3 regions of the Agarivorans sp. QJM3NY_29 genome follow, and region 2 is predicted to be linked to each of the others. Evidence: predicted binding sites of a transcription regulator. Region 2 holds the regulator's gene; each other region holds the start of a gene.
What was found. The regulator sigma-54, encoded in region 2, starts transcription at its own class of promoters, with help from an activator protein. The targets are predictions, from matches to a motif close to GTTGGCACGNNNNTNGNNT.

Region 1: glnA (glutamate--ammonia ligase) is a predicted target of sigma-54. The motif match lies at 2,846-2,864, and genes of this name have one in related genera.
Region 3: ACRRS0_RS08990 (FlgO family outer membrane protein) is a predicted target of sigma-54. The motif match lies at 5,021-5,039, and genes of this name have one in related genera.

Annotation. Positions count from the first base shown of each region.
Region 1 covers NZ_CP194036.2:282,020-292,179, reverse strand. Annotated here, with positions in the region: gene cls (cardiolipin synthase) at 1-532, shown strand, start outside; gene typA (translational GTPase TypA) at 785-2,608, opposite strand; gene glnA (glutamate--ammonia ligase) at 2,949-4,355, shown strand; gene ACRRS0_RS01315 (DUF4124 domain-containing protein) at 4,460-5,002, shown strand; gene glnL (nitrogen regulation protein NR(II)) at 5,079-6,134, shown strand; gene glnG (nitrogen regulation protein NR(I)) at 6,147-7,556, shown strand; gene ACRRS0_RS01300 (DNA topoisomerase family protein) at 7,793-8,371, opposite strand; gene ACRRS0_RS01295 (DUF494 family protein) at 8,515-8,988, opposite strand; gene dprA (DNA-processing protein DprA) at 8,991-10,094, opposite strand; gene ACRRS0_RS01285 (LysM peptidoglycan-binding domain-containing protein) at 10,095-10,160, opposite strand, start outside.
Region 2 covers NZ_CP194036.2:4,218,007-4,228,166, reverse strand. Annotated here, with positions in the region: gene yjgA (ribosome biogenesis factor YjgA) at 1-328, opposite strand, end outside; gene pmbA (metalloprotease PmbA) at 703-2,040, shown strand; gene mgtE (magnesium transporter) at 2,218-3,579, opposite strand; gene ACRRS0_RS19080 (HPr family phosphocarrier protein) at 3,817-4,086, opposite strand; gene rapZ (RNase adapter RapZ) at 4,073-4,930, opposite strand; gene ptsN (PTS IIA-like nitrogen regulatory protein PtsN) at 4,957-5,400, opposite strand; gene hpf (ribosome hibernation promoting factor) at 5,409-5,696, opposite strand; gene ACRRS0_RS19060 (RNA polymerase factor sigma-54) at 5,723-7,228, opposite strand; gene lptB (LPS export ABC transporter ATP-binding protein) at 7,280-8,005, opposite strand; gene lptA (lipopolysaccharide transport periplasmic protein LptA) at 8,002-8,547, opposite strand; gene lptC (LPS export ABC transporter periplasmic protein LptC) at 8,510-9,067, opposite strand; gene kdsC (3-deoxy-manno-octulosonate-8-phosphatase KdsC) at 9,064-9,615, opposite strand; gene ACRRS0_RS19035 (KpsF/GutQ family sugar-phosphate isomerase) at 9,615-10,160, opposite strand, start outside.
Region 3 covers NZ_CP194036.2:1,949,137-1,959,296, reverse strand. Annotated here, with positions in the region: gene ACRRS0_RS09020 (chemotaxis protein CheV) at 1-650, opposite strand, end outside; gene flgA (flagellar basal body P-ring formation chaperone FlgA) at 825-1,505, shown strand; gene flgM (flagellar biosynthesis anti-sigma factor FlgM) at 1,582-1,905, shown strand; gene flgN (flagellar export chaperone FlgN) at 1,913-2,332, shown strand; gene ACRRS0_RS09000 (FlgO family outer membrane protein) at 3,147-3,893, opposite strand; gene ACRRS0_RS08995 (LPP20 family lipoprotein) at 3,952-4,428, opposite strand; gene ACRRS0_RS08990 (FlgO family outer membrane protein) at 4,409-4,993, opposite strand; gene ACRRS0_RS08985 (flagellar assembly protein T N-terminal domain-containing protein) at 5,099-6,241, shown strand; tRNA gene ACRRS0_RS08980 (tRNA-Arg) at 6,600-6,675, shown strand; gene galK (galactokinase) at 6,863-8,032, opposite strand; gene ACRRS0_RS08970 (UDP-glucose--hexose-1-phosphate uridylyltransferase) at 8,025-9,107, opposite strand; gene galE (UDP-glucose 4-epimerase GalE) at 9,162-10,160, opposite strand, start outside.

The DNA of each region.
Region 1 (10,160 bases), 1.1 Mb from region 2:
TATGCCTTCGGGACCGGGCATCTTTGGAGACCATATCATCCAACTGCTGCTAACTTCTTTGTATGTCGCACAACAGCAAATTATATTGACCAGCCCCTATTTTGTTCCCGACGAAAGTCTACAAATGGCCTTGGTTAGCGCAGCTAATCGCGGTGTAGAAGTGGTGCTAATTTTACCTGCACGAAATAATTCTTTCTTAGTTCGCTATGCCAGTCATTCATTTTACCAGCAATTATTAGATGCTGGCGTTAAAATTTACCGCTTCAAAGGAGGATTGTTACATACCAAAAGCTTGCTTATCGACCAACAAGTAGCTCTGGTGGGCAGCGTAAACTTAGACATGCGCAGCCTTTGGTTAAACTTTGAAGTCACCAGCATCATCGATGATCATCAATATGCTCAAAACTTATATCAGACTGTACGAACTTATCTAGATCAGAGCAGCCAAATTGACCCTATCGCCTGGCGTAAACGCCCTCTTTACCGACGCCTCATCGAGAACTTATTACACGTGGTGAGTCCCCTGCTTTGAGTAATACCAAGCTGATTAATTATATGCTCAACTTGTTGCGCTGAATAAATCCGCAGATAACCAGACATGAAGCGCAGTAATTAATGGCTCTAATCACAAAATACATCACGCAGTTAGCGGTGATTGAGCCCAGTAAGAGTGAACAGATAATGAGTTAGATTGGTATACAACAGGTATTTGCATTTAATCGGCTCCAGAAACAACAAAGGCAGCTTGCGCTGCCTTTGTTAATTTTTAAGTCATAAGCACAGCTTATGGCGCTTTTGGTGGCCGAGCTGCACGCTTACGATCGTTTTCAGTAAGATGGCGCTTACGAATACGAATACTCTCTGGCGTTACTTCAACCAGTTCATCATCATCAATAAATTCTAAAGCTTGCTCTAGAGTTAACACGATCGGCGGCGTAAGGGTTTGAGCTTCATCGGTACCAGAAGAACGAACGTTGGTGAGCTGCTTACCTTTCAAACAGTTTACCGTTAGGTCGTTTTCACGGGTATGGATCCCAACAATCTGACCTTCGTATACTTCGTCAGCATGTTTAGCAAACAAACGACCTCGGTCTTGTAAGTTAAACAACGAGTAAGTCAGTGCTTTACCGGTAGCATTGGAGATTAATACGCCATTTTGACGTTGACCAATGGTGCCGCCTTTGTGTGGACCGTAACACTCGAAAGTATGATAAATCAAACCAGAACCCGAAGTGAGTGTCATGAATTCAGTTTGGAAACCCATCAAACCACGGCTTGGCATTAGGAAGTCCATGCGAACACGGCCTTTGCCGTCTGGTGCCATATCTGTAAGGTCACCCTTACGAATGCCCATTTGCTCCATAACACTGCCTTGATGCGCTTCTTCAACATCAATGGTCACTGTTTCATAGGGTTCTTCTAGTTGACCGTCAACGGTACGTAGAATTACTTCTGGACGTGATACTGCAAGTTCAAAGCCTTCACGACGCATGTTTTCAATCAAGATCCCCAGATGAAGCTCACCACGGCCTGATACGCGGAACTTATCTGGGTCATCCATTTCTTCAACACGTAATGCAACGTTATGCACCATTTCCTTTTGTAAACGCTCTAAAATATTTCGAGAGGTCACAAACTTACCTTCTTTACCAGCAAACGGAGAGTTGTTCACTTGGAAGGTCATATTCACCGTTGGTTCATCTACGCTTAAAGGAGTTAAAGCTTCTACATTATTGGTATCACAAATGGTGTCAGAGATTTTTAACTCGCCTAAACCAGTAATAGCAATAATGTTACCCGCTTCCGCGAGAGAAGTTTCTTTACGCTCAAGACCGAGGTAATTTAGCACGAGGCCTATTTTACCGTTACGTTTCTTACCATCAGCACCAATAATGGTCACTTGCTGGTTTGGCACAACACTGCCGCGGGTAATACGGCCAACACCAATCACACCGACATAAGAGTTGTAATCCAACTGAGAGATTTGCATTTGGAAATCGCCGTTTGGATCAGCGGCTGGAGGTGCAACGTTATCTACAATCGCTTGGAACAGTGGTTCCATATTGTCTGATGGATTATCTAAATCCATTGTCGCCCAACCATTGATAGCTGATGCGTAAACAACTTTAAAGTCTAATTGGTCATCAGTGGCACCGAGGTTATCGAATAAATCAAATACTTGATCCATCACCCAATCAGGACGAGCGCCAGGCTTATCGATTTTATTGATCACCAAAATTGGCTTCAGGCCTTGAGCAAAAGCTTTTTGAGTCACAAAGCGGGTTTGCGGCATTGGGCCTTCTTGTGCGTCAACCAACAGCAAGACCGAATCAGCCATTGACATCACACGTTCTACTTCGCCGCCAAAGTCGGCGTGTCCAGGAGTATCTACGATATTGATATGGTAATCATGCCATTCGATAGCAGTATTCTTTGCAAGAATCGTAATACCACGCTCTTTTTCAATATCGTTAGAGTCCATGACTCGCTCTTCAGCATCGCCACGGGTAGTTAGAGTTCCTGATTGCTGCAATAGCTTGTCTACCAGGGTAGTTTTCCCATGGTCGACGTGAGCAATAATGGCGATGTTTCTTAACTTATCTAGCACGGCGTTTAGCCCTTTATATAATGAGGTAAAATCAAAAAGTGGGCTATTGTACATATAAACGACAAATTCTCATAGTTTTAAGTTGATCACGGTTTTTCTAACTAGCAATTAGGGTATGATTGATCTGCTCAAAAGCTCATGCACCAATATGGACAAAGATAGCACCAACAAGGTGCGTTAGTTTGCACTAATTTGATGCCTAGTCGTAGTACCACCATATATATCAAGGCCTTATGTGTTGGCACAATTTTAGCTTGAAGCAACACAACAACGTTAATTCGTCATAAATACTACTAAATCGTTTGAACCATCAATTTTGATGACACCGGAGGTTAAAAACATGTCTGCAGAAGTTTTAGCTTTGCTTAAAGAGCAAGAAGTTAAATTCGTTGACTTACGCTTTACTGATACTAAAGGTAAAGAGCAACACGTATCTATCCCATCTCACCAGGTTGACGAAGATTTCTTCACCGACGGTAAAATGTTTGATGGTTCTTCTATTTCTGGCTGGAAAGGCATTAACGAATCTGACATGGTTTTGATGCCAGATGCATCTACTGCCGTATTAGACCCTTTCACTGAAGAAAACACTCTGAACCTTCGTTGTGATATTCTTGAACCCGCAACGATGCAAGGTTACGACCGTGACCCACGTTCAGTTGCTAAGCGCGCTGAAGCTTACATGCGCTCTACTGGCGTTGCAGATGCAGCTTATTTTGGTCCAGAACCAGAGTTCTTCCTGTTTGATGATGTTAAATACAAAACTGACATGTCAGGTTCTATGTACAAAATTGATGCTGATGAAGCATCTTGGAACTCAGACAAGCACTTCGAAGATGGTAACACTGGTCACCGTCCTGGAGTGAAAGGTGGTTACTTCCCAGTTGCCCCTGTCGATTCTTCACAAGACCTACGTTCTGCAATGTGTTTAGTACTTGAAGAAATGGGCCAAACGGTTGAAGCGCATCACCACGAAGTAGCAACCGCTGGTCAAAACGAAATCGCAACTTTATTCAACTCAATTGTTGAAAAAGCCGATGAAACTCAAGTTCTTAAATATGTTGTCCACAACGTTGCTCACGCTTACGGTAAAACAGCAACCTTTATGCCTAAGCCTGTTGTTGGTGATAACGGTAGCGGTATGCACGTTCACCAATCTATTTGGAAAGACGGCGAAAACTTGTTTGCTGGTGACCTATACGGTGGCCTATCTGAAACTGCATTGTTCTACATTGGCGGTATCATCAAACACGCGAAAGCAATCAATGCTTTTGCGAACGCTTCGACTAACTCGTACAAACGTTTGGTCCCTGGTTTTGAAGCCCCGGTAATGCTAGCTTACTCAGCACGTAACCGTTCTGCGTCAATTCGTATCCCAGTGGTTCCATCTCCAAAAGCACGTCGTATCGAAGTTCGCTTCCCTGACCCATCAGCCAACCCATACTTAGCATTCTCTGCCATGTTGATGGCTGGCCTTGACGGGATCAAGAACAAGATCCACCCTGGCGATGCTATGGATAAAGATTTGTACGACCTACCAGCAGAAGAAGCTGCAGCCATTCCACAAGTTGCAACTTCGTTAGAAGACGCACTGAAGAATCTAGATGCTGACCGCGAATTCTTAACTGCCGGTGGCGTATTCAGTGATGATTACATCGATTCTTACATCGCATTGAAAGCTGCAGACGTTGAACGCATTAACATGACAACTCACCCAGTTGAGTTCGAATTGTACTACAGCGTATAAACAAAACGTTAAATCGCTTCAAAAACCCGCTTTTAAGCGGGTTTTTTTATTGCTTTTCATGTAAATCTTGCCCACCTTAATTAATTAGCTCAGAGGAAATAAAGATGGGTAAATATTTAACGATCTTTTTAGCGATGCACTGCATATTGTTCAGCGCCCAAGCAAACAACACCGTCTACCAATGGGTGGATGCACAAGGTGTCACTCACTTCTCCGATCAGCCGCAAGCGGGTGCCACTCAATTAGAGGTCAACCCCGTCCCTCCAGCAACTCAAGGGCCACTGGTAAGCCCTCGGGCAGCAGTCAAGAAAGCTGAAAAAACCATCAAATATCAATTAAATATCAGCCAGCCACTGAATGAACAAACAATCAGGGATAATCAAGGTAAAATAACCATCAAAGCCGCTACCTCCCCCGCACCAAATAACAGCATGAGCTACAAATTAGTGCTCGATCAGCTGCCTCAAGGCCAGTTATCTAAACAAGCTCATTTTCAACTCACCAACATTGATCGAGGCGCCCACACAATTCAAGTGCAGCTAGTCGATAGTTCGGGCAAGCTTATTGCATCATCCGAAACAATAACCATATTTTTGCACCGTGCTAAAACATCAGGCAGCGTAAGCACTACAGCAGGGGGAAGCTAAGTTCTCATTCTCTGCTTTTTAGCGTTAAAATTAGTGCAGAGGCACCAAAGTGGTGCAACCCATTCAGGAGAGAGTTGTGTTGAAGATTTCTGGGCTAGAGCGCTTGGTACTTGAAAATCAGGTAACAGCGATTGTGTTGCTCGATGCTGAACTCAATATCCAATATGTGAATGCTTCGGCCGAGCAATTACTCGGGCAAAGTGCGAAACGGCTGATCAACGAACCACTGACTTTACAAATTAAACACAGCTCACTAGACCTAAGTAAGTTAGGCAGCATCTGCGGGGTTGGTCAAAGCTTTACCGACAACGAAGTCACCTTGGTGTTTGATAACCATCATGCCTTGGTCGAGCTCTCGGCGACCCGATTACAAGAGCAACATTCCTATCGCTTAATGTTAGAAATGCGTGCCATTGGCCAACAAAAGAAAATCTCACAGGAACTTTATCAACACGCTCAGCAACAAGCGGCCAAGGAATTGGTGCGCGGTTTAGCTCACGAGATAAAAAATCCACTAGGTGGATTACGGGGCGCAGCACAGCTATTGGAAAAAGAACTGGTAAATCCAGAACTGAAAGAGTTCACTGGCATTATCATCGAGCAAGCGGATCGATTACGAAAACTGGTTGATCGTTTACTCGGGCCACAGCGTCCCGGTCAACACGAATTACACAATGTGCATTCGGTATTAGAAAAAGTACGCCAATTAGTTGGCTTCGAACTCCCCGAGGGGATCACCATCGATCGTGATTACGACCCAAGTATTCCCGATTTTGAAATGGACCACGAACAATTACTGCAGGCTTTTCTCAATATTGTACAGAATGCAATTCAAGCGCTTGGCTCTGCAGGCGGAACCATCAATATCATCACCAGAACCGCGCACCAAGCCACCATTGCGGGCCGGCGCTTCAGATTAGCAGCAGAAATTAAAATCATCGATAACGGCCCAGGCATACCAACCGAACTTCTCGACACCCTATTTTACCCTATGGTCACGGGACGAGAAGGCGGTACAGGTTTGGGCTTATCAATCGCACAAAATTTAATCAATCAACATAAAGGCAAGATTGAATGCGCAAGTTGGCCGGGTCACACCGAGTTTACCATTCATCTTCCCCTAAGACGTTAAGGATGTACTAAGATGGCAGCAACAGTATGGGTAGTTGATGACGACAGCTCTATCAGATGGGTGTTGGAAAAAGCATTAAAAACTGCGGGCTACGACTGCTTAAGCTTTGCCGATGGAGAATTGATGCTACAGCAGCTCGATTACGAGCAGCCCGATGTGGTTATTTCTGATATTAGAATGCCAGGCATGGATGGTTTAAGTTTACTCGAAAAAACCCAGACCCATTTTCCAGAAATGCCGGTGATTATTATGACCGCCCACTCCGATCTCGATAGTGCGGTAAATGCCTATCAACGGGGCGCATTCGAATACTTACCCAAACCCTTCGACATTGATGAAGCAGTCGCCTTAACCGAACGGGCCGTTGCCGTTTCCCGCGAGCAAAAAGGTAATAAAGTCAGTAGCAAACCCAGTTCTCCCGCACCAGAAATTATTGGTGAAGCACCTGCGATGCAAGAAGTGTTTCGGGCGATTGGACGCCTATCCCGCTCTAGCATTTCAGTTTTGATTAACGGTCAATCGGGGACCGGTAAAGAGCTGGTTGCCCATGCACTGCACAAACACAGCCCCCGCGCAAATGGCAGCTTTATTGCCTTAAACATGGCCGCGATCCCTAAAGATTTAATCGAATCTGAACTATTTGGCCACGAAAAAGGGGCATTTACGGGTGCTAACAATATTCGTCATGGACGCTTCGAACAAGCCAACGGCGGTACCCTATTTCTAGATGAAATTGGTGACATGCCTCTCGATATTCAGACTCGTTTATTACGGGTATTAGCGGATGGACAGTTTTATCGGGTCGGAGGCCATTCACCTGTTCAAGTGGATGTACGGATCATTGCGGCAACCCACCAGAACCTAGAGAAGAAAGTGACCGAAGGCGACTTCCGTGAAGATTTATTCCATCGCCTCAACGTGATTCGAATTCACTTACCATCTCTGGGTGAACGTCGTGAAGACATTCCATCACTCGCCAAACACTTCTTAAGCCAGGCCGCCAAAGAACTAAATGTAGAGAGTAAATCCTTACACAAAGATACCCAAAGGTTCATGATGCAACTCGCTTGGCCAGGTAATGTAAGACAACTCGAGAATGTTTGCCGCTGGCTTACGGTGATGGCCAGTGGTCAAGAAGTATTACCGGCGGATCTTCCGACTGAGTTAAGCAAACCGGTCGTCACCGAACACGAGGAGAATAGTGAAGGAAACTGGAGAACCCTGCTAAAAATTTGGGTGTCGCAACAGTTAGTCTCGGGACAAATTGATATTCTGGGTGAAGCCATGCCCGACTTTGAACGGATCATGCTCACCACCGCCTTAGAACATACCCATGGGCATAAACAAGAAGCCGCTCGCTTATTAGGCTGGGGGAGAAACACGCTCACCCGTAAACTCAAAGAGCTGAACGTCGAAGACTAATACCAATCCGACTCATTATGTGCTCAACTTATTGCGCAGCATAAATCTGCCGATAATCAGTAATTAGTGGCTCTAATGACAAAATACATCACGCCGTTAGCGGTGATTTAGGCCAGTAGAAATGAACCGATCATGAGTTAGATTGGTATAACTGTTTATCTCACACGCGGTGCGATATAAAGCCAGCAAAAAGGGAAGCTCGCTTCCCTTTCTATTTTCTTAATGTTTGCGCCAGTTTAATTCTGCTCGATTGGTGCACTCTTATACTGACAGTTTTTTTGCGGACAAACTTCACGTATTCCTGCTGCGGTTTTTTTCAGTACTAATAGTTTCCAGCCACAATCTGGGCAAGCTTTCGCGACTGGCTTATCATTGACCGCATACGAACATTTCGGGTAACAATCACAAGCATAGAACGTTTTACCATAACGAGATTGACGTTTCGCCAGTTGCCCTTTACCGCAGGCAGGGCACTGGATATCGGGCGAGTCTTCGGCTTGCGGCTGAGCCGATTCGATATGTTGACATTGGGGGAAAGCACTGCAACCAATAAACATGCCATAGCGGCCTTGTCGCAACATCAAGGGCTCACCACAATCGGGACAAATAGTACCGGGTAAAACTTTCTCCAAGGAGTGGTCTTGCTGGTGTAGAGCACGGCTATAATCACAGCTGGGATATTGGCTGCATCCCAAGAAAGCTCCCGATTTACTACTGCGATGCTGCAGCTCACCACCACACTTGGGACAAACCTCGTATTCTTTCTCTAAGGCATGTTCATGCGCAGAAAACAATTTAGGATCAATTTTGGACATGGCTACACCTCATTCAACTTGGCTAAGCATAACAAAATTGCAGGTTGAGGCGTATTAATTCGACAGCGGCGTGTCTGATTGAGCAATAAGCAGCCTGAAACACCGCCAGTTAGCGGTGTATCATCGCTTCAAACCTAAGCACTTTAATGCAGAGGCCCGTCACCAAGATCAAATAACAATTCTTCCATTTGCTGATAGGCCGACTCACTACCGGGAACATTGAATAGCACCATCAAAATGATCCATTTCAAATCTTCCAGCTCAAGTTCTGGTCCGTCAAGCTCCATCACCCGGTCAATTACCATTTCACGTGTTTCAGCATTCAAGACTTTCATCTGTTCTAAGAACAGTAGGAAACCTCGACAAGCAACATCTAACTTGGCAATTTCTGGCGCAGTATAAATGCGTAATGATGGTATATCTGAAGGATTCAAATAAGGTTGTTTGTCACTATCTTGCAAGGCTGCAAGTTGTTCCAACCAATCTAAGGCCTTATAGATCTCTTCTTTATGAAATCCCGCACGGCTAAGCTCTTCTGTAAGCTCATCGTGATCCATCAGCAGCTCTACATCACTATGAATGTAAGTTTCGAATAGATACATGAGGATATCAAACATAACTAGTTCCTCCTCAGCTTCACATAACCACCTGGCACGACGGCCACAACACCCAATATCTCAAGCTCAGTTAACTGAGCCAGTACAGCATCAACAGGTTGTTGAGTGCTTAAGACCAAATCATCAATTGAAGTGCTCTCATATGCTAAGTTATCCAACAATTGCCGATAAGGCAAATCTTGTTCTTGCATATTTTGCTCCAGCGACGCTAAATGCTGTTCTGGCTGAGCAACAAAACCAACTAACTCTTCTGTTATATCGGCCGCAGAGGTGACTAATTTAGCGCCTTGCTGAATTAAGTGATGGCAACCTACATGCAAAGGGTCATCAATAGCTCCAGGGACAGCGAATACATCACGGCCCTGTTCAGCGGCATAATTTGCGGTGAGTAAAGAGCCACTAGGCAGCCCGGCTTCGACCACCAAGACCGCTAAACTTAAACCACTGATAATACGATTTCGCCGAGGAAAGTGATTAGCCTTCGCAGCGGTACCGGGCCAAAACTCACTTACCATCGCGCCTTGTTCCGCAATCTCATGCGCCAAAGCCTGATGCCGTTTTGGATAAACGCGATCAAGCCCCGTCGCCACGACTGCAATCGTGCCGTCGCCCCTTGCCTGCAAAGCACCCTTATGGGCTGCAGCGTCAACGCCTAAAGCCAAGCCACTGGTAATAGTTAGTCCTTGTTGTGTTAACTGACGAGCAAAGTCTTGAGCTTGCTGTAGGCCCCGCCAACTCGCATGACGACTGCCCACAACTGCAAGTTGCTGGCTGCTGAGTAAGGTTGGATGGCCTCGCACAAATAACAGCAAAGGGGGCCGCTGTATTTGTCTTAAACATTCGGGATAAAGCGGGTCGAAGCAACCCAATAAATGACATCGCTCCTGCTCTAACCAACGCAGGGCAAGCGACATACGCACTTGTTCTGGGTGCAACAGCGCCTTAATTTGCGCCTCACTAAACTGCCAGGCAGCAAGTTGCTTGGCATCTGCAGCAAATAATTGTTCTACACTACAACGAGTTAAGACCGCCAACAGGCGGCTGGGAGAAAAGCGGGGCACTCCGGCCAGCCGCAGGTACTGTTCAAGCGTTAAGCTCGGCAGCAACTATAAACTCTCGACCAAATAATTAGCCCGCACCATCACTCTACTGTCGGTAATAATGGCATAGCT
Region 2 (10,160 bases):
GTTTCTCTAGAGCTAACTGGGCCTGTGCTTGATAAATGTGTTTGTTGCGGATCTTATCTAAGCCAGCATTGATGCTTTCAATGTCTTCGGTTCTTAGTACTTTACCGATGTAATTCATATGGCGGCGTGCCGCTTCTCGTTTATCTTTCAAGCGTTTGGCAAGGGCAATTGCTTCTCTTAAGGTTGCGCTCATGCTGATGGACTCTATTTGTGGGTTGGTTAAACCCACTAATTCGACGCCCAATTTTTTCAGTTTATCGGCTTCACGCTTGATTTCTGATTTACTAATCCACTCATCTTCGTCTGTAAAGGACGGGTCATTACTCATTTTCTGTTACTCATAGCACTTTTCGCATATCTTACCAGTTCTTGGCTATGGCCGCTCGATGAGTTTTGTGGTGAAGAGGGTTTATCTTTAATGCTTACATTTGGGACTTGGCTGGTGGATTTTTGAACGGTGCTTTGGCTGTTGTTAGCTTGTCTCTCTGTGCCAAGCAGTAAGCGCTTATAAACGCTGGATCATGGCTTTGGCTAAAACCTTTGACTCTTTGTTGTAAGGCGTTTACTTATTGTTGCGAGGTGTTTGCTTAGAATGCTAAGCTGCATCACTTGAGCTGGGATAACATCCTAAGATCTCGAACGAAAATTGACCGCTATAGTTCAACAGGCCCGAGGGCCATACATGGAAATTAAAAAATCAAAATGAGCCCTGAAAAACAATCGAGCCAAGAACTCAGTCAATTAAAACAAGCTGTTGAGTTTGCGATTAAGCAAGCAAAACAACTTGGCGCGGATGAAGCCGAAGTGTCGATTTCGAAACAAACGGGAATTTGTGTTGCGACTCGTGATCAACAAGTGGAAACCCTTGAGTTTAATCATGACGGTGCGCTGGGGATTGCGGTGTATTCGGCGAATTGTAAGGGCAGTGCCTCAACCTCAGATCTGAGTCCAGAAGCTATCACCAATGCGGTGAAAGCGGCTTATGATATCTCTCAATATACATCGGCGGATAAAGCGGCAGGGATTGCAGATAAAGCATTACTAGCAACAGATATTGCGGATCTAGAATTATTTCATCCTCACCCATTGGAGCCTGAAAAATTTATTGAATTAGCCAAGCAATGTGAAGGCTTAGCTTTGAGCAATTCGCAGATTAAGGCCAGTGACGGGGCGAATGTGAATAGTCACTACGGGGTGAAGGTTTATGGAAACAGCCATGGTTTTGTTGAAGGCTATCCAACCAGCCGCCATAGCATTAGTTGCATGTTGATCGCCGGTGATAAAGAGATGCAGCGTGATTACGCCTATAGCGTGGCGCGTGATTTTGCCGATTTAGACAGTATTCAACAACTGGCCGACAAGGCGATTAGTAAAACCTTAGGTCGCCTCGGTAGTCGTAAAATAGCGACTTGTGAGGTGCCGGTGGTGTTTGACCAAGAGGTCGCGAGTGGCTTATTTGGCCACCTCGTGGGGGCGATTAGTGGTGGTAATTTGTATCGCCGTTCGTCTTTTTTACTCGATAGTTTGGGCAGTCAGCTGTTCCCTAGTTGGTTGTCGATCTACGAGGACCCTTTTATTAAAAAAGGCTTATCAAGTACTCCTTTTGATAGCGAAGGCGTGGCCCCGAAAGCGACCCATATTATTGCTGATGGGCGTTTAGAGAGCTATTTGTTAACCAGCTACTCGGCACGTAAACTGGGCATGCAAAGTACCGGTCATGCTGGTGGGATCCATAATTGGTTAGTGCAGCACAGTGGGATAAATCGGGCTGATTTGCTGAAGCAAATGGGAACCGGTTTATTGGTGACAGAGCTGATGGGCCAAGGCGTTAATTTGGTCACCGGTGATTATTCTCGAGGCGCGGCTGGTTATTGGGTTGAAAATGGTGAAATTGCTTTTCCGGTACATGAGATTACGGTAGCCAGTACCTTGCCAGAGATGTTTGCCAATATAGTTGCCATTGCGGATGACTTCGATAAAGAAAGCTCAATTCAAACCGGTTCAATATTGATTTCTTCGATGAAGATTGCGGGTAGCTAGTACTTGTTGCTCTTTCAGCGTCTATTTCTGTTTAAGATAAGCATTTTAACAGCGGCCTGTGGTATGCCGCTTTGTTTTCTCCGAAAATACAGCTCAAGCTTGCTTCAAAGATAAATTTTTCGTCAGCGCTTAGGCTGATTGATATTTAGTAGGAGCTTCGATTTAGATACTCCTGCCTTAAGCTAATACTAAGGTGGCCATACCTAAAAAGGAGAACAAGCCCATCACATCGGTGATGGTGGTTAAGGCCATTCCCCCCGCTAAAGCGGGGTCGATATTAAATTTTTTCATTAATAAGGGAATACTAACCCCAGCTAATCCGGCTAAGGACATATTAATGAACATCGCCCCAGCGATGATAATGCCTAAAGTCCAGTCACCTTTCCATAGGGTGATCACTACCGAAATAACACTCGCCCAAATTAAGCCATTTAACATACCGATTGCGGCTTCCTTACCGATCAACCAGCGAGAGTTGCCCTCGCCAATGTGGCCCACCGCAAGCCCCCGGATCACGAGCGCTAAAGTTTGATTGCCAGCGATGCCACCCATACTAGGAACAATAGTCATTAAGATCGCTAGCGTTGCCAATTGTTCAATCGTTGATTCAAACATATTGCTAATCGACGCTGCAATTAAAGCCGTACAAAGATTCACCGCTAGCCAGACGGTGCGCCGTTGAGTACTTTTTAAGACCGGGGCGAAGGTATCCTCATCATCGTCCATCCCCGCCATCCCCATCATCGAGTGTTCCGCATGCTCACGAATAATATCCACCACATCATCGATGGTAATTCGGCCTAACAAGCGCCCTTGTTCATCAACTACTGGGGCAGATATCCAGTCGTGGCGTTCAAACAGGGAAGCCACGTCATCTTCATCCATGGCGACCGGTATGGTTTCGGCATTACTATCCATTACCTCTCTGACGTTGACGCTTGGATTAACGGTGAGCAAGGTTGATAGTGGGATATCGCCGAGTAGTAAATCATTCTCATCGACAACATAAAGTGCATCCGTTGCCTCAGGAAGTTCGCCCCTAAGCCGCAAATAGCGCAATACAACATCAATACTGACATCTGCCCGCAGGGTGATGGTGTCGGTATTCATGATACTGCCAGCGGTGTCTTCTGGATAAGCGAGCGCAGCTTCGACTCGATGGCGGTCTTGGCCATCCATTTGCGACAACACCTCTTGATAGACACTATCGGGTAGGCTGCGAAGCACGTAGGCGATATCATCGGTGTCCATTCCCTCGGTCGCTGCAGCAAGGGTTTCGGGGGCCATTAATTGGAGTACCCCTTCCATGACATCTTCGTTTAATTCTTCGAGGATCTCACCGTGCTTTTCCGGATCGGTGAGTTGCCATAATACTTTTCGACCTGCGGGAGGGCTAGATTCTAATAGTAGAGCGACATCACAAGGCGGCATCTGATGAAGCATTCGCCTAACATGCACAAACATACCACTATCGAGCGCTTGGTTTAGCTCCTGTAGGCGTTTGTGTTGATTAGGATTTAACTCCATCTCTTCAGGCATAAGCGGTCCTTATAGTCGTGTAAAGATTAAACCACGCTTTTAGAGCGGGTGAACCTGTCGCGGATGGTACAAAGGTTTTCAGCGGAACCCTTTGGGTAACATGTGTCACAGTTTACGGCTTGAGTACCTGCATCAGTGCTGTTTCTACGCGATAGGCTCTGCCTTGTCCGCTACGATATAAATATTCACTAAAAATGCAACAGGACTTAGTGTAGCAGTTGCATCAATAAATTCGCGTTATTCCTCGTCGAAGTTTGCTTCAACGAGTTGTTGTATGGCATCGAGAGCAGCCTCTGCATCGTTACCTTCAGAGATTATCGTGAGGGTATTGCCTTGAGCGCTTGCCAACACCAGCAATCCCATCACGCTGGCAGCCGAAGCGGTTTTTTTCCCGTCAATAATACTTACTTCAGCTTCAAATTCTTGTACCAATTCGACCAGTTTGGTGGCTGGGCGAGCGTGTAAGCCCAGTTTGTTTTTTACGACGACTTGTCTAGTGAGTTTCAAGTTTATGTTCCAAAGTTCGATGGCGCCGCTGCACCTTACGTTTTTGACTAAAGTGTTCAGCCAGTTGTTCGGCGACATAAACACTACGATGTTGTCCGCCAGTACAACCAATTGCGATGGTCAGATAGGCGCGATTATTGGCTTCTAAATGCGGCAGCCAAGATCCTAATAAATCAGCGATTTGCTGGATGTACTGCTCTACAAGAGGCTGCTTGGCTAAATAATCTTTAACCGCTTGATCGAGACCGCATAAAGGTCGTAGTTCTTCTTGCCAGTGCGGGTTCGGTAAAAAGCGAGCATCAAATAGGTAATCGGCATCATTGGGTACGCCATTTTTAAAGCCAAAGGACTCAAACACCATAATTAATTGCTGCTGTTGTTCTCCGGTCACTCGCGATCGAATGAGCTGACTCAATTCATGTACGGATAAACGCGAGGTATCTATTCTTAGGTCAGCATTGCGAGAAATGGGGGCGAGCAGGGCGGTTTCAGATTCTATGGCCTTGGCTAGAGACATGTCGTTTTGACTCAGTGGATGAACCCGCCGAGTTTCACTGTAGCGGCGGATCAGCGCATCATCTTTCGCGTCGAGAAAAATACTTAATAGGTTAAGCTCAGAGCCTTCATCGCGAATTAGTTGACCGATGGGTGAGGGTTCATCAGGTAAATTTCGCACATCAATGCTAATGGCGACTTTGGTGTACTGTCTTTTTAGGTGTTCAATTAAAGGACGCCATAATACGACTGGTAAATTGTCGACACAGTAATAACCTAAATCTTCTAATACTCGTAGTGCGACCGTTTTACCTGAACCGGAGCGCCCGCTAACGATAATCAGTTCCATGATAACCCCTAATAACGATTAGAGTCTTAGGCTATCATGATCGTGTATAATTCGTCATCACTTTGTGCTGTACGAAGTTGTTTGCATATTTGCTTATCGTTAAGTTTTTCAGCAACTTGAGCGAGAGTATTTAGATGTTGTTGACATTGGTCTTCGGGAACCAGTAAGGCAAATATTAAATCAACGGCTTGATTGTCAATGGCGTCAAAGGAAATCGCCGGAGTACAGCGTAATAATACTGCGGTCGCATGGTATTGATTGCCTATTCTACCGTGAGGGATCGCGATGCCTTGGCCAATGCCAGTACTGCCCATGCGTTCACGATTTAATAAACTTTCAAATATACTTTTAGATGTGGTGTCGAGTTGCTTCGCAACTAGTTCACTGATCAATTCCAATGCTCGTTTTTTTGACGAACATTGGACTGCACTTTGGGTGCAGTCCAAGCTTAGTACTTTATCTATTTGCATTACTATGACTAATGTTTGGTGAGTTTTTCTTTATGCTTAATGACTTGGCGATCGAGCTTATCGATGAGGCTATCGATGGCCGCGTACATATCAGCGTGTTCTGAAGTGGCGAATAATTCACCACCATTTAGGTGTATAGTGGCTTCGGCAATCTGATTCAGTTTTTCGACATTGAGAATAACATGGACATTATTAATTTGGTCGAATCGTCGTTGTAGCTTAGTAAACTTAGTGTGGACATATTCTCTCAAAGACTCAGTGATTTCTACGTGGTGTCCAGTAAGGTTAATTTGCATAGATGTCGTCCCCTTTATAGTGGCCTTTAAATAAGGCTCTTACGTTGGTTAGAAGGTGGAATAGCCAATGACTCACGATATTTAGCTATCGTACGCCTAGCCACCTTGATGCCTTGATCTGCCAAAATATCAGCGATTTTACTATCGCTGAGTGGTTTACTGGTATTCTCGGCAGCAACCAGTTTCTTAATTAATGCACGAATGGCTGTTGAGGAGCATTCTCCTCCACCATCGGTAGCCACATGGCTAGAGAAAAAGTATTTGAGTTCGAAGATCCCGCGAGGGGTATGCATGAATTTTTGAGTCGTGACCCTAGAGATCGTGGATTCATGCATTTCAACCGCTTCGGCAACATCATTCAATACCATCGGTTTCATGGCTTCTTCACCATATTCAAAGAAAGCTTGTTGGTGATGCACGATGCAATTAGAGACTTTCAGTAGGGTTTCGTTACGGCTTTCAATACTCTTGATGAACCATTTTGCTTCTTGCAGATGGCTGCGAATAAACTGGGTATCGTTGGCGTTGGTCGAGGTTTTAGTCATCGATGCATAATGTGAATTGATGCGTAGTTTTGGCATCGCGTCAGGATTGAGTTCAACCACCCAGCGACCTTGACGTTTAATCACCGAGACATCGGGAATTACGTATTGGGCTTGATTTGGTTCGACGGCATTACCAGGTCTTGGCTCTAAGGTGTGAATCAGCCGCATCACTTCGCGTAGCTGCTCCTCTTTTAACTTGGTTTTACGGGCCAATAAACGAAAATCTCGATTTGCTAATACGTCAATATGATTCGATACGATGTCTTTCGCTTCATTCAGCCAAGGTGTTTGTTCGCTGAAACGACTTAATTGGATGAGTAAGCATTCCTGTAGAGAGCGGGCAGCAATACCAACTGGATCGAAGTGCTGAATACGTTTAAGTACTGCTTCAATTTCATCTAACTCGACATCTAAATCATTATTTTCAATCGAACGTAGTCCCTCAAGTAATTGCTCACAATCTTGGGTCAGGTAACCTGATTGGTCGACTGCGTCGATGATGGCGAGGGCGATCGCTTGGTCTATTTCACTAAAAGGCGTGAGGCGCATTTGCCAGAGCAAGTGATCTTGTAAGGAGTCAACGGTTTCACCTTGAAACAACATGTCGTTGTCATCACTGCTGCTACCGGATGAAGAGCTGGCAGGAGCCGAACTCGCGCTGTAAATGTCATCCCAAGTTGAGTCAACCGGAAGATCGTCTGCGACGGTATCTTGACTAATGGCATCGCCAGTTTCCATCTGGCTGCTATCGATCTCCGTTTGGCTATTGTTTGCATCACTATTTTGCTCGCTGGCTGATTTAAATTCAGCCGAGTCTGCGTCATTTGCTTGCGCTTCATCTGCTTCTAGCAGAGGATTACTCTCCAAAGCTTCTTGGATTTCCTGCTGCAGATCCAGCGTCGAAAGCTGGAGTAAGCGTATGGCCTGTTGTAACTGGGGGGTCATGGTTAATTGCTGACCAAGACGCAACTGCAAAGATGCTTTCATTAATTACCGCTGTTCCTTCTTTTTATTATCGCGTTTGAGGACATACTTTAACTATAGCTTGAATTGTTCACCGAGATAAACTCGTTTCACATGCTCATTTTTAAGTATCTCCTCAGGTTTTCCTGAGGCTATCAGTTCGCCTTGGCTAACGATATAGGCGTGCTCACAAACATCTAGTGTTTCTCTTACATTGTGGTCGGTGATCAATACACCCAGACCGCGATCACGAAGATGTTCAATGATTTTTTTTATATCGATAACAGAAATAGGATCCACGCCTGCGAAGGGTTCGTCAAGCAAAATAAACTTAGGTGCGGCAGCTAGAGCGCGGGCAATTTCTACTCGGCGACGTTCACCGCCCGACAGACTCATGCCTAAATTCTTGCGAATATGACCAATATGAAACTCTTCAAGTAAGTCATCGAGCGCGCCCATTTGTTGTTGTTTATCGAGGTCTTTACGTGTTTCTAAGACCGCTAAAATATTCTTTTCTACCGAGAGGCGACGAAAGATAGATGCTTCTTGCGGTAGGTAACCTATGCCTTTGCGAGCCCGGGTATGCATGGCGGTACTTGACAGATCTTCGTTGTCAATTAGGATCCGCCCTTGGTCCCTTGGGACTAAACCAACCACCATATAAAAAGTGGTGGTTTTTCCAGCGCCATTGGGCCCTAATAAACCGACAATTTTTCCAGTTTCAACATTGAGACTCACGTTTTTAACGACCTTGCGCCCCTTGTAACTTTTGGCAAGGTTTTCTGCAATTAAGGTACTCATGGTTGAGGCGTGGCCTTGGGGGCAACTTTGTTGAGTTGTTGGGGTAAGAAAATGGTGGTCACCCGATTGTTTTGGTCGCCCTGAGCAACCATTTCTTGTTTGTTAATGCTGTATTTAATCATTTGACCTTTGACTAAGCTTTCTTCTTGCTTCAGCAGTGCATTGTTAGTAAGCGTAAGCGTTTGAGTCTTCAAATCGTAACGCACTTCGTTCGCCTCTGCTTCAATGGGCTTACCATTATCTAAGAGCTGATAGAAGGTGGCTGGTTTGCCTTTTGCTATCATCACTTCGCTGCCTTTTTGCTCACTTCCGATAACGCTCAGTTCTTCGGCGCGCATTTTTATCGAGCCTTGAGTCACGACGACATTACTATAAAAAGTGACGCGATTTTCTTTGATATTAACCTGTTGACGGTCGGCATCGACGACAATTTGTTTATTGAAGTCGTCTTCAAGCGCTTGAGCCCCCCAACTGATGAGTAACAGGCTTGCTAAAAAGGCTAATTTATTCTTGTGGATTGTGGTAAACCGCTTCGATATCATTTAATAAAGTCACTATTTCATTGGCTAAATCACCGTTCATTCCGCGTCCATATAATTCGTAGGATGGGCCATAAACGGTAACGAGTTTATCACTATGCATGGTTTCGTTTTGCAGGTCGATTTCCAAGCTGTCTGTAATTAAGTCACGAACGTATTTGCTGCGACTCAAGTTTTTAATTACTACATTGTCATTTAACATGACCGTGTGTTGCTGCTGTACTGTAGCTTGATCGGCCACGATTTGCCATACAGGTTGTTTGGGATCGGGATATACCAAGATTTTTGGTTGGCTGAAAGTGGTGTGCTTGAGTTGCTCAAAATACGCCATCTGTTCGGCATAAATACGATAGCGGGGCCTTCCCTGTTCGCCAAAACTAACACTGTATAGCTGTTCGGCAATAAAATTGGGTTTATTGATTTCGCGAGTTTCGGTCAGTTGTTGGGTATCTGACGGGCTGAGCTGCCAAAGCACCAAAGCCACCATAAATAAAACCGCAAAAAACCAAGTGGGTTTATTCATATACTCATGCCCTGAGCATTTTGTAGCTGTCCTTGTGCCTGAAGAATTAAATCGCATAATTCCCGCACTGCACCATAACCCCCAGCGGTTTTAGTCACTAATTTGGCAGCTTGTTTACATAATGGATGGGCGTCATATACAGCAACCCCTAAGGCACAGGCATTCATGACTGGAACATCGACCACGTCATCGCCGATATAGGCACAGTATTCGGGGCTTAAGCTTAGCTTTTGTTGTAATTGTCGATAGGCTTGCATTTTATCTTGCTGGCCCTGAAATATATGCTGCACACCTAAAGCTTGCATGCGGGTGCTGACTAAATTTGATTGGCGGCCGGTAATAATCGCAACCTCAATACCTGCATTGAGTAATGCTTTAATACCAAAGCCATCATGGGTGTGAAAGGCCTTTAATTCTTCGCCATCATTACCGAGGTAGATCCGACCATCGGAGAATACGCCATCGACATCACAAATGAGCAATTTTATATTTCTGGCTAAACTGTAGTTTTGCTGGGTGACCGCACCGTAGGGCGTTTCAACACTCACTAATAGACTCCTGCTTGCAGTAAGGTGTGCATATTAAAAGCGCCAATTACGGTTTGTTGATGGAGCACAAATAGACCGTTAATTGAGTCTTTCTTCATCAGTTTAAGCGCATCAAAGGCTAACCAATCATCTTCTATTACTTTAGGGTTGTGTGTCATCACTTGACCAATTGGCGTTTCATGAATATCGATACGCTGATCTAGGATCCTGCGTAAATCTCCATCGGTAAAAATTCCGACTAAATGTTGCTGCTGATTGACGACGCCAACCATACCTAAACCTTTGGCGGTAATTTCAAATAGTGCTTCTCGAATAGTTTGTTCGACTACAACTAAAGGAATTTGTTCCCCGCTGAGCATAATGTCGTGAACACTCAATAGCAGTTTTTTGCCTAAACTGCCACCCGGATGAGATAGTGCAAAATCATCGGCAGTGAAGCCTCGAGCTTGGAGTAGCGCCACGGCTAAAGCATCTCCCATGACGAGCGTAGCGGTAGAGCTAGCGGTTGGCGCTAAGCCGAGAGGGCACGCTTCACGGGGAACGGC
Region 3 (10,160 bases), 2.3 Mb from region 2:
AATTCATAAGCTTCACGCCCATCTTGGCAAAGAAGTGCCTCAACCCCCAAAGATGTCACCGCTTTTTTCACCTGATTACGCGCCACCGATGAATCGTCAACCACTAATACTTTTTTATCATTTTTAACATTTTCGGTTGCTTCATCCACGATCGTCTGGCTAACCGTGGTGCTTACCGGAGAAATTTCGTCCAAGATTTTTTCGACATCCAAAATAGAAACTAACTCTTTTTCTACTTCGGTAACCGCGGTCAGATAGTTAAATTTACCAGCTCCTTTTGGTGGTGGCAGAATATCTTCCCAATTCATATTGACAATTCTTTCAACTGAGCCCACTAAAAAGCCTTGGACCGAACGGTTATACTCAGAAATAATAATAAAACACTTAGAAAGATCTTCGATAGGTCGGCCGCCAGTCGCTGAACTTAAGTCGATAACGGAAATGGTTTGACCTCGAATATGTGCCACACCGCGGATCACAGGATTAAGCTTAGGTAATGCCGTTAGCGGAGGACATTGTAATACCTCTTTGACTTTAAAAACATTAATACCGTAGCGCTGAGAACCATTTAACCTAAACAACAACAATTCTAGGCGATTTTGCCCAACCAACTGAGTCCGTTGGTTTACCGAATCTAAAATACCCGCCATACGTTTGTCACTCCTTAGACCTAGAAAAGGGCATTAACTTTGCTTACCCCTGTATACTAATACTTAATCTTACTTAATAGCCGTTTTTTTGACGCTGTTTAACCTAGTGCCAACTTGTTAAGCATAGACAAAAAAGCCAATTGTTACTTTGCTTTAATCGGTATCATATAAGAAATGCTAAAAAAATTTATCACCGCGTTACTATTAATTTTCTTTAGTCTTATAGCTCACACTAGCGAGTTACACCAGCAGCTGGAACAATCAGCTATCAATTTTGTCGACTCTCACATCACTCACCAGCCCGATCAAAAAATTGAGTTAACCGCTAATCAATTGGATGAACGCATCGCTATACCTAACTGCCCTAGTGGCTTTAGCTACAGCTTAGCAAACGGTGAGATAAGGCGTAATACTAGTGTTCTCGTCAGTTGCACAGACGAAACCAATTGGCGATTATACATCCCTGTCAGAAAACAAGTATTATTATTGGTTGTGATTGCCAACGGTCCTCTTCAACAAGGAGCCGTACTGACTAAACAACACTTAAGTCTATCTTATTTACCGGAAAATCGCTTACGCGGAAACTACTTTACCGAACTTAACTCGCTATTAGGTGCTAAGCTTAAACGGAGTTTAAGAAAAGACCAAATAATAAATGGGCGCGATATTTGCTTAATATGTAAAGGAGATGCTGTGATAATTTCTGCCGGTGCAGGCGGTTTAAGTGTTAGCACTCAGGGAACGGCTTTATCTAGTGGTAGTATCGGTGATACCATAAAAGTAAGAAACAATAAGTCACAACGCCTAGTCACTGGTCGGATAAAGGCCTTAGGTTTAGTTGAGATAAAACTTTAAATTTTTTCTCAAGTTTTGACATTGAAAGCCGATAGCTATATTGAATACGAAAATTGATTAACTGTGGGGCGCCATTATGGCTTTAAACATTAATAACTTAGGTGGAAGCCGTCCAAGTCAGCTTGACTCTAACCGAGTCACCGACAAAGGGACGAAAGAAAGCACTGAACAACGTTCAACTGCTAGCTCTGCTGCAGCCCAGGATTCAGTTATGCTTACCAACGAAGCACAACAACTCAACCGTATTCAGCAGAATTTGCTTAACGATTCTGACAGCAGAAGTTCTAAGTTAGAATCAATCAAGCAAGCTGTGACCGATGGTACTTATCAAATTGATGCCAATAAGGTAGCCCAAAAAATGGGTGACTTTGAAAGTGAGTTTAATAAAGCTTTTGGATAATTAGCCAATGATCGTAGCCCTACTGAATACTCAAGAGCAGCAACTTAATTTGCTGCTTTCTCTTTTGGAACAAGAAAAGCACGCCTTAGCTGGTGATGATACAATTGCCTTATACGCAATCGCGTCTCAAAAAGAACAAGCTTTAACTGCAATCACTCAAGCTGATCATGATTTAGAATCGTCGGAACAAACTCAACAATTAATTGACGTTCCTGAGTTAGCCGAGCAAGTTGAGCGGATCCAACAATTACTCAAGCAGTGCCAAGAGTTAAACACTATTAATGGCGAAATTATTCAAGCAAGCAACGAAAAAGTTCGCCAACTGAGCGCGGTGATTGACCAGCTACAAAACCAAAATGCCACAACTTACGATAAATTAGGCAAAAAACATAGCTCACAGCGTATGGGAAAAGGCTTTAAAGCCTAGCTGTAATTACTCGAACGACCATGTAATTAGACCCCTTACTCCCATAAGCTCCCCTAAATTAAACCGCTAGCTTAGCTTCATTGACTTCAAATCCCACAAATATACTCCGCCAATAGTAAAATGTACCAGAGGTTTTACGGCAAACAAATATCATCTGCCATTCCCTCTAATCCATAAGACCTAATTGTTCTACGATATATTATCTCTTCACCATGAGAGCTCCATTCGCTGAATAAAATAGGAGATATCATCAAGTGTTACCGCCGATGTAAAAATGACCCACTAACGCCGACTGAAAATCGATCCACCTGAGGCACAATGTTCGTACGTTTAAATGATGAAGCGGCGGACTATGATTAATCAGCTTCACTACTTCAGATGCACTGCGAGCTTTGTCAGCGATAAACCAAAGTGTTCCGACAGCATCGATATAGTCCTTTATCCATTAATAGTTATGCCCCTTGATAACCATCAATGGTAAGCCACCATTGGTAGCAACTTAAGCGCTAGATTTTAATGCCGTTAAAAATAGGAGTATGACCATGATTATTGATTATTGATTATTCAAATCAAAAGCTGTCAGACGAACAGAACAGAGGGCAAATATATCGAAAGTCACCGCAAAAAGTATCACCCAGTAAAATGTAACATTCGCTCTATGAAGAGAGCTTCACTGACTGAATTTCATATTTCAGGCTTAGTTAAAACACTTTTTATATTGGACAAAAATCAATCGAGAAAGATAGGCAGACTTTAAAAACAAAAAACCGCACTGCAAGGTGCGGTTTTCCATGAATGTAATAGACGAGAAACGCTACCCCCGCTCCCCCATTGGAGCCATCGGTTTACTCGCAGCTTGTTTACGCGCTTCGATGATCATCACACCATCGCGCTTCACTGGAGTTGGCACTTTACTTTGGTAAACTTCATTGGGGATCCATTCTTGCGCCGATGCAACCACCACTTTAGATTGAGCACCAACAATTCTCGCGTTCACTAAGATCCCATCGTTAGACTTACTAAAAGTGCCCACTAACAGGTATTCTATTGGTAAACGTTTAGCTAACTCTTTCACATTTCGGCTGTAAACAAAATCACCTTCAGGCGTAATACGAATAAAGCCAGTGGTTTTATAGTCAATCACAGAAAAGCCACTTTGCTGCATCTCATACACAAAACTTTCGGCAATTTGCATACCAAACAGGTCGGTGGTACGTAGGTTATCAAGAGGCACAAATGAGGCAACCCCGATTGGTGTGTCTGCGTTTACAAATTGAGAGCTAGAAACCAAACGCTGTGACATCATATTGACATAATCGGTCAATGTTTTTTTAGCATCAGGGTCACTCTTCATAGTCTCTGGCGGATTTGCTAAGCGGCTCGGTGCACTGCTTAAAAACAGTTGGCCATCTTCATCCACCAGTCCCTCTAGATAACGCGCATTTTTAGCCGGACTTACGTTATTCGAAGGATCCACCACCATCACTTTCTGCATCGAAGAGCTATTGGAGCACCCCAACAACATCGAGGTGGTCATGGCAACCAGTATAATACCTTTCATGTCACGTCCTTAATCGTCCATTACGCTTAAGATATCGGCATGAAAGCGAAATTCTTTACTAAAATTGTATGGTTTTTTGACTCTCTAGGTGCCGAGTTGGAGCCATTGACATAGTAACCCGATATACCTCCCTAAAATCAAGTTGTAATTCGGTCACATACACATCATCAACAGCATAGGCATTAATCACCTTCGCACCTCGAATTACCCCAGCCACCGAAGCCGCTAAACGTTCATTGCCTAACACCAAATCACTCACAGTAGCGGTACTATCAATGTGTTGCCCATAAACTTGCTCGGATAATTCACGGTAAGCATCCAGCTTAGAGGCTTTCATCGCCCGTAATTGCTTGGTTGATTTATCGGCTCCCCTTTGTTGGCTAATTGGCGCATAACCAACCGCATTCACTACTGTAAAATCGCCAGGAGGCTGATAAGTCCATTCAACCTGCTTGACCTGAGTCGTCGGAGTACAAGATAGCAATAACAATAGTGCTAAGCTAAAAGACCATATTTTAAAGTACAGTTTGTTCATGGCGTTGTAAGCTCCCATTCATGCTTGTGACTCGAGGAGAGCTTGCTCCTGCGCTATTTGGAATAAATTGATAAGCGGCCGACACCACCTGTTGACTGGCTAAATTAACTAGCCGCAAATTCACATGCCGGCCAGAGGTTGTTCGTTGAAAACTACCAACCACCACATAGCTTATTTGCATTTGTTCGCGTAAAAGTTCTGCATCGCGCGATAAAGAAAATTCACCGTAGCCGGGGTCCATCTGTAAACGTCCGGTGAGTCTTGCCTCAACCGTATGGATCCCCTCTCGGGATAAAGCGGCAAACATTGCCTCTGCAATTTGCCGCCCAAATCCATCACTGGATTGCAAGTTGTCCAAATCAACCACTGAACTAATCGCGACCGTATCTGTAGCACTCAACTCTAAATCATCGGTTAACTGCTTAGAAAGATTATCGACATGTGCGTACAATACTGCATCTTGTTGTTCCCTTGGTTCAACATAAGGATAATTAGTAATATGGTGTAAGCTGGTATTGCATCCTTGTAACGCAAGCACCGCCAGTAGTAAAGTCGTATAACGCATAGTAATCTCCTCCGACTAAACACTATTAAGCAATAACCATTCCAGTCAAAAAAATAACGCTTTTTTTAGGTACAGTTATTGCTTGTTAGTGACGAGGAGGGCCTTATGAAACTATTAATTTTAATGATCGCGATGCTAGTTAGCATTCCCAGTCAAGCAGTGTGGTACGAGGCAAAAGGTCACGCGACCATCATCAGCCAAGATGTTGAGCAGGCACGCAGCAATGCCACCCAAGAAGCGGTCAAACAGCTACTTCTGTATTCTGGCGCCTCGGTAACCAGTATTAGTCAGGTGACCGAAGGCAGACTCACCCTTGATCAATTGGAAGTTGTCTCGAAAGGCTCGTTGCATAACTTAAAAGTATTAGATGAAGGCCGTCGGGGACAGCAGTACTTTGTGGTTTTACAGGCCGATGTTTTCCCAGCAACAGGCCAATGTAAAGCCAGTGGCTTTAGTAAAAACCTGTTGTTACTCCCTCCTTACTTAAAACAACAGAATCAAGTACGAGTAGGACAAATTCACGAAATATCACCCGCCGTGGAGCAACGGACCTATGATATTGCCCGCCAGTTAGGGAGTCAGTTTAATATTAAGCACCCTCCCAAATTACCATTAAACTACCATCAACCGGGAGTGCATGACTTTATTGCGATTAAAGATATTGCTCATCGTTATGGTGCCCAATACCTTTTAGGGATCGAGCTGGAAAATATTTCGCTAGATCAAGACTACGCTCCCAAACACTTTAACTTTAGTTACCCCCAACGCTATTTCATTATTAATGTGCGAGTCTATAACGCCATCGACCTAGAAGAGATTTACAACAAACGTTTTTCGGTGAATGCCCCTTGGGAATTTGACGCACGTGAAATTGTCTCACCTCACTCGGCTAAATTTTGGCGCTCAGCCTATGGGCAAACGGTGAATGATACCCTGCAAACGGTGATTTCGGAGGTGGATGCCTTACTCGCCTGCCAGCCTTTACAGGGGAGTATCGTGAAGGTTCTCGGACCGGACCGCTGGCAAATTAACCTAGGTCATGCCAATCAACTAAATCCGGGGATGTTATTAAGTCTGATCCATCAAAATTATCATTGGGGACAATGGGACATTCCCAGACAAGAACAACATATTGCCGATAGCATGGTACGCATTGAGCAGATTTACCAACAAAGTGCCATTGTGGTCGCCGTCGATCCAACCATGACTGCCAACATCCAACTTGGCGATTTGGTGAGTAAACAATAAAAGTTAGCGCTGTTTGTCTTTGATGATTGCCATACCAATCGTTTAAGATCCATTGAACAGAGGCTAAGCCACGAACGATGAAAAAATGACTTAACTAAATGTTCGACCCGCTCCGAAGGAGCCAAAGATCCCGGTCCTTTTTCCTTGAAAGAAAGCTTGAGCGTACTTGGCTTATAAAACCAAGTGACATACTTGTAGTTCATCTTATGCTAATGCTCTGGGAAACGTAAAATCCCTAGCTTTTAACTTGGCGACGAAGTAATCAAACAGTTAGCCGAAGCTTTTCATACGTTTAAAGCTGGGTATAATGAACGCCGCAACACCAAGTACTGTAATATAGGGTTTGCAGAACCATCCCGTCCCCTTAGTTCAGTTGGATAGAACAAGGACCTCCTAAGTCTTAGACGTGAGTTCGAATCTCGCAGGGGACGCCATTTCGTTTTACTTTCCTCAAGATCTTCGGCGCAAACTAAAATTTTGCCGAGACTCGTAGATGTATAACAACTTAGAAAATCAAAAACCTCGAACGACGTCGAGGTTTATGTTGAAAAACACCAAGTAAATGATAACAACGGCTCATCGCTAACCCCGCGCCAAATAGAGCAGTCAACGAATGAACAGCTATGACACGATAGTTCCCGCGCCCGTCATCGCTTTACACACGTAAATAGTTTCTTTTAAACCAGTTTGAGCCTGATAATATTGCTCGACCGCTTGGCATACACCATCGACCAAAGACGGTGGCATAAGAGCAACAACGCAACCACCAAAGCCACCACCAGTCATCCTTACTCCGCCTTGCGCGCCAATTTGTTGCTTCACAATATCCACCAGCGCGTCCACCTCAGGCACGGTAATTTCAAAATCATCACGCATCGAGGCATGTGATTGCTCCATTAACACACTCAGCTTAGCCATATCATTGGCTTTTAGGGCCTCGGCTGCGGCCAAAGTACGGGTATTTTCAGTAATGACGTGTCTAGCTCGTTTGGCTACTATCGGCTCAAGCGTCGCTGCTTTCTCGTTAAATAAGGTTTCGCTCACATCCCGTAAAGCGCTTACCCCCAAACCGCGTGCCGCTGCTTCACACTGCTCGCGGCGAGTATTGTATTCACTGTCAACCAGGCCGCGTTTTTTATTGGAGTTAATAATCACCACCGCCATTTCTTCGGGCATGGCGACTGCGGTAGTCTCTAAAGAGCGGCAATCAATTAATAATGCATGATTGGCCTGTCCCTCTGCCGAAATCAGCTGATCCATAATGCCGCAATTACAACCGACGAAGTTATTCTCCGCGGCCTGACCAATTAAAGCGATTTCTTGCTGAGTAATAGCTAAATCAAATAGAGTCTTAAAGGTTTGTCCAATAACCACTTCTAAAGCAGCCGATGAACTTAAACCCGCGCCTTGTGGGACATTGCCACTCACGGCAATATCGGCACCACCCAATTGATAGCCTTTATTTAATAGACAGCTAATCACGCCTCTAACATAGTTCACCCACATACAGTTTTGGTCAAACTGCAACGGCTGAGTAATATCAAACTCATTAATTTGATTATTATAATCTACCGATATCACTCGTACCATGCTATCACTACGCGGTGCTGCCGCGACGACGGCTTGATAATCAATGGCACAGGGCAATACAAAACCATCGTTATAATCGGTATGCTCACCAATTAGATTCACTCGCCCTGGCGCCTGAATAAAATAACTCGCAGAGGCCCCGGTCATTTCCATAAAAGCCGCGGAGACTTTGTCAATCAATCGTTGAGTGCGATTAGTCATGGTTAACCCCTTGTGGTTGATCTTGTTGTTTATAATGCACGTCACTTAGATCTCGTAAACGAGCGGCGGCTTGTTCCGCAGTCAAATCTCGTTGGCTTTCCGCCAACATTTCATAACCCACCATAAACTTGCGAACACTGGCAGAACGCAGCAAAGGTGGATAGAACAAAGCATGCAACTGCCAATGTTCTGTTGAGGTATCCCCGTCTTTAAAGAAAGGGGCGTAGTGCCAGCCCATCGAATATGGGAAGGAACACTGAAACAAATTGTCATAACGGCTGGTCAATTTTTTAATGGCAAGAGCCAAATCATCACGCTGTTCGTTCGACAACTCACTCATCCGGCGAATATGAGTTTTGGGTAACAACATGGTTTCAAATGGCCAAGCCGCCCAGTAAGGTACCAACGCTAACCAATGTTCAGTCTCAACCACGGTGCGGATCCCTTTGGCTTGCTCCTGAGTCACATAATCCAAGAGTAAATTGCGACCATGCTGCTGATAGTAGGCTCGCAAATGTTGGTCTTTGCGCTCAATTTCATTGGGTAAAAAACTGTTCGCCCAAATTTGCCCATGCGGATGTGGTTGAGAACAACCCATGGTTTCGCCTTTATTTTCGAAGGCTTGTACCCATAAATAGTCCTTACCCAGCGCTTCAATCTGCTCACTCCATGTATCGATAACGCTACGGATCGCGCTCACTGGCAACTCAGGTAAGGTTTTACTATGATCTGGCGAGAAACAAATCACTCGACTTAAACCCCGTGCTTGCTGACTCACAAACAAAGGGTTGTCTGATTTTGGAACATCAGGAGAATCGGTCATCAAAGCAGCGAAATCGTTACTAAAAACATAAGTGCCTTGGTAGTCTGGATTTTTGTCCCCAGAGATACGCGTATTAGTAGGGCACAAGAAGCAACCCGCATCATAACTGGCCAGTGCTTCCTTTGAGGGCGTTTCATCTTGACCGCTCCATGGGCGCTTAGCCCGATGCGGCGAAACTAAAATCCACTGGCCACTTAAGGGGTTATACCGACGATGCGGATGTTCAGTTGGGTCAAATACCTGATCTAACATAATTGTTCTCTACTCCGTTAAAGGCGTCGATCTAGACGCACTCTAAATAAATGTTTATTGCTCATAACCATTAGGATTCTTCGATTGCCAGTGCCATGTGTCAGCACTCATCTGCTCAATACTTCGACTAGCTTTCCAGCCCAATAACTGTGCCGCCTTATCGGTCGCGGCCCAACATTCACTAATATCACCGCCGCGACGAGGGCAAATTTGATAGGGAATTGGATGTCCACAGGCTTCCTCAAAGGCTTTCACCATTTCCAAGACCGAACTTCCCTTTCCTGTGCCCAAATTGAAGATATGCAAGCCGGCCGTTTGAGCCACCGCCTTTAAGGTCGCGATGTGCCCATCGGCTAAGTCCATGACATGAATGTAATCGCGCACCCCAGTACCATCGGCGGTGAGGTAATCATCGCCAAATATAGACAAACTTTCCCGGCGTCCTACCGCCACTTGAGCAATAAATGGCATTAAATTATTAGGGATCCCCTGAGGGTCTTCCCCGATTAAACCACTCGGATGAGCACCAACTGGATTAAAGTAACGTAGCAAGGCAATACTCAAATCAGGCGCGGCTTGCTGAATATCTCGCAAGCATTCTTCCACCATGTATTTACTTCGACCATAGGGATTTGTTACCGCGCCGGTCGTAAAACTTTCATCAATAGGCATATTTTCAGGTTCGCCATAAACTGTCGCAGAAGAGCTAAAAATCAGGCTTTTTACACCTGACTGGCGCATCACATCCGCTAAAACTAACGAGCCATAAACATTGTTATCATAGTATTCAAACGGTTTTAGCACCGACTCTCCCACCGCCTTTAGTCCCGCAAAATGGATCACGGACTCAATTTGATGTTCACTGAAAATTTGGTCTAATAAGCGACGATCGCGTACATCACCTTCGTAAAACATCGGTTTATGACCACTAAGACGGGCAATCCGTAGGAGTACTTCTGGCTTACTATTCGCTAGGTTGTCCAAGATGATCGGCGTAAAGCCAGCCTCTATCATCTGCACGCAAGTATGACTGCCAATGTAGCCCATACCGCC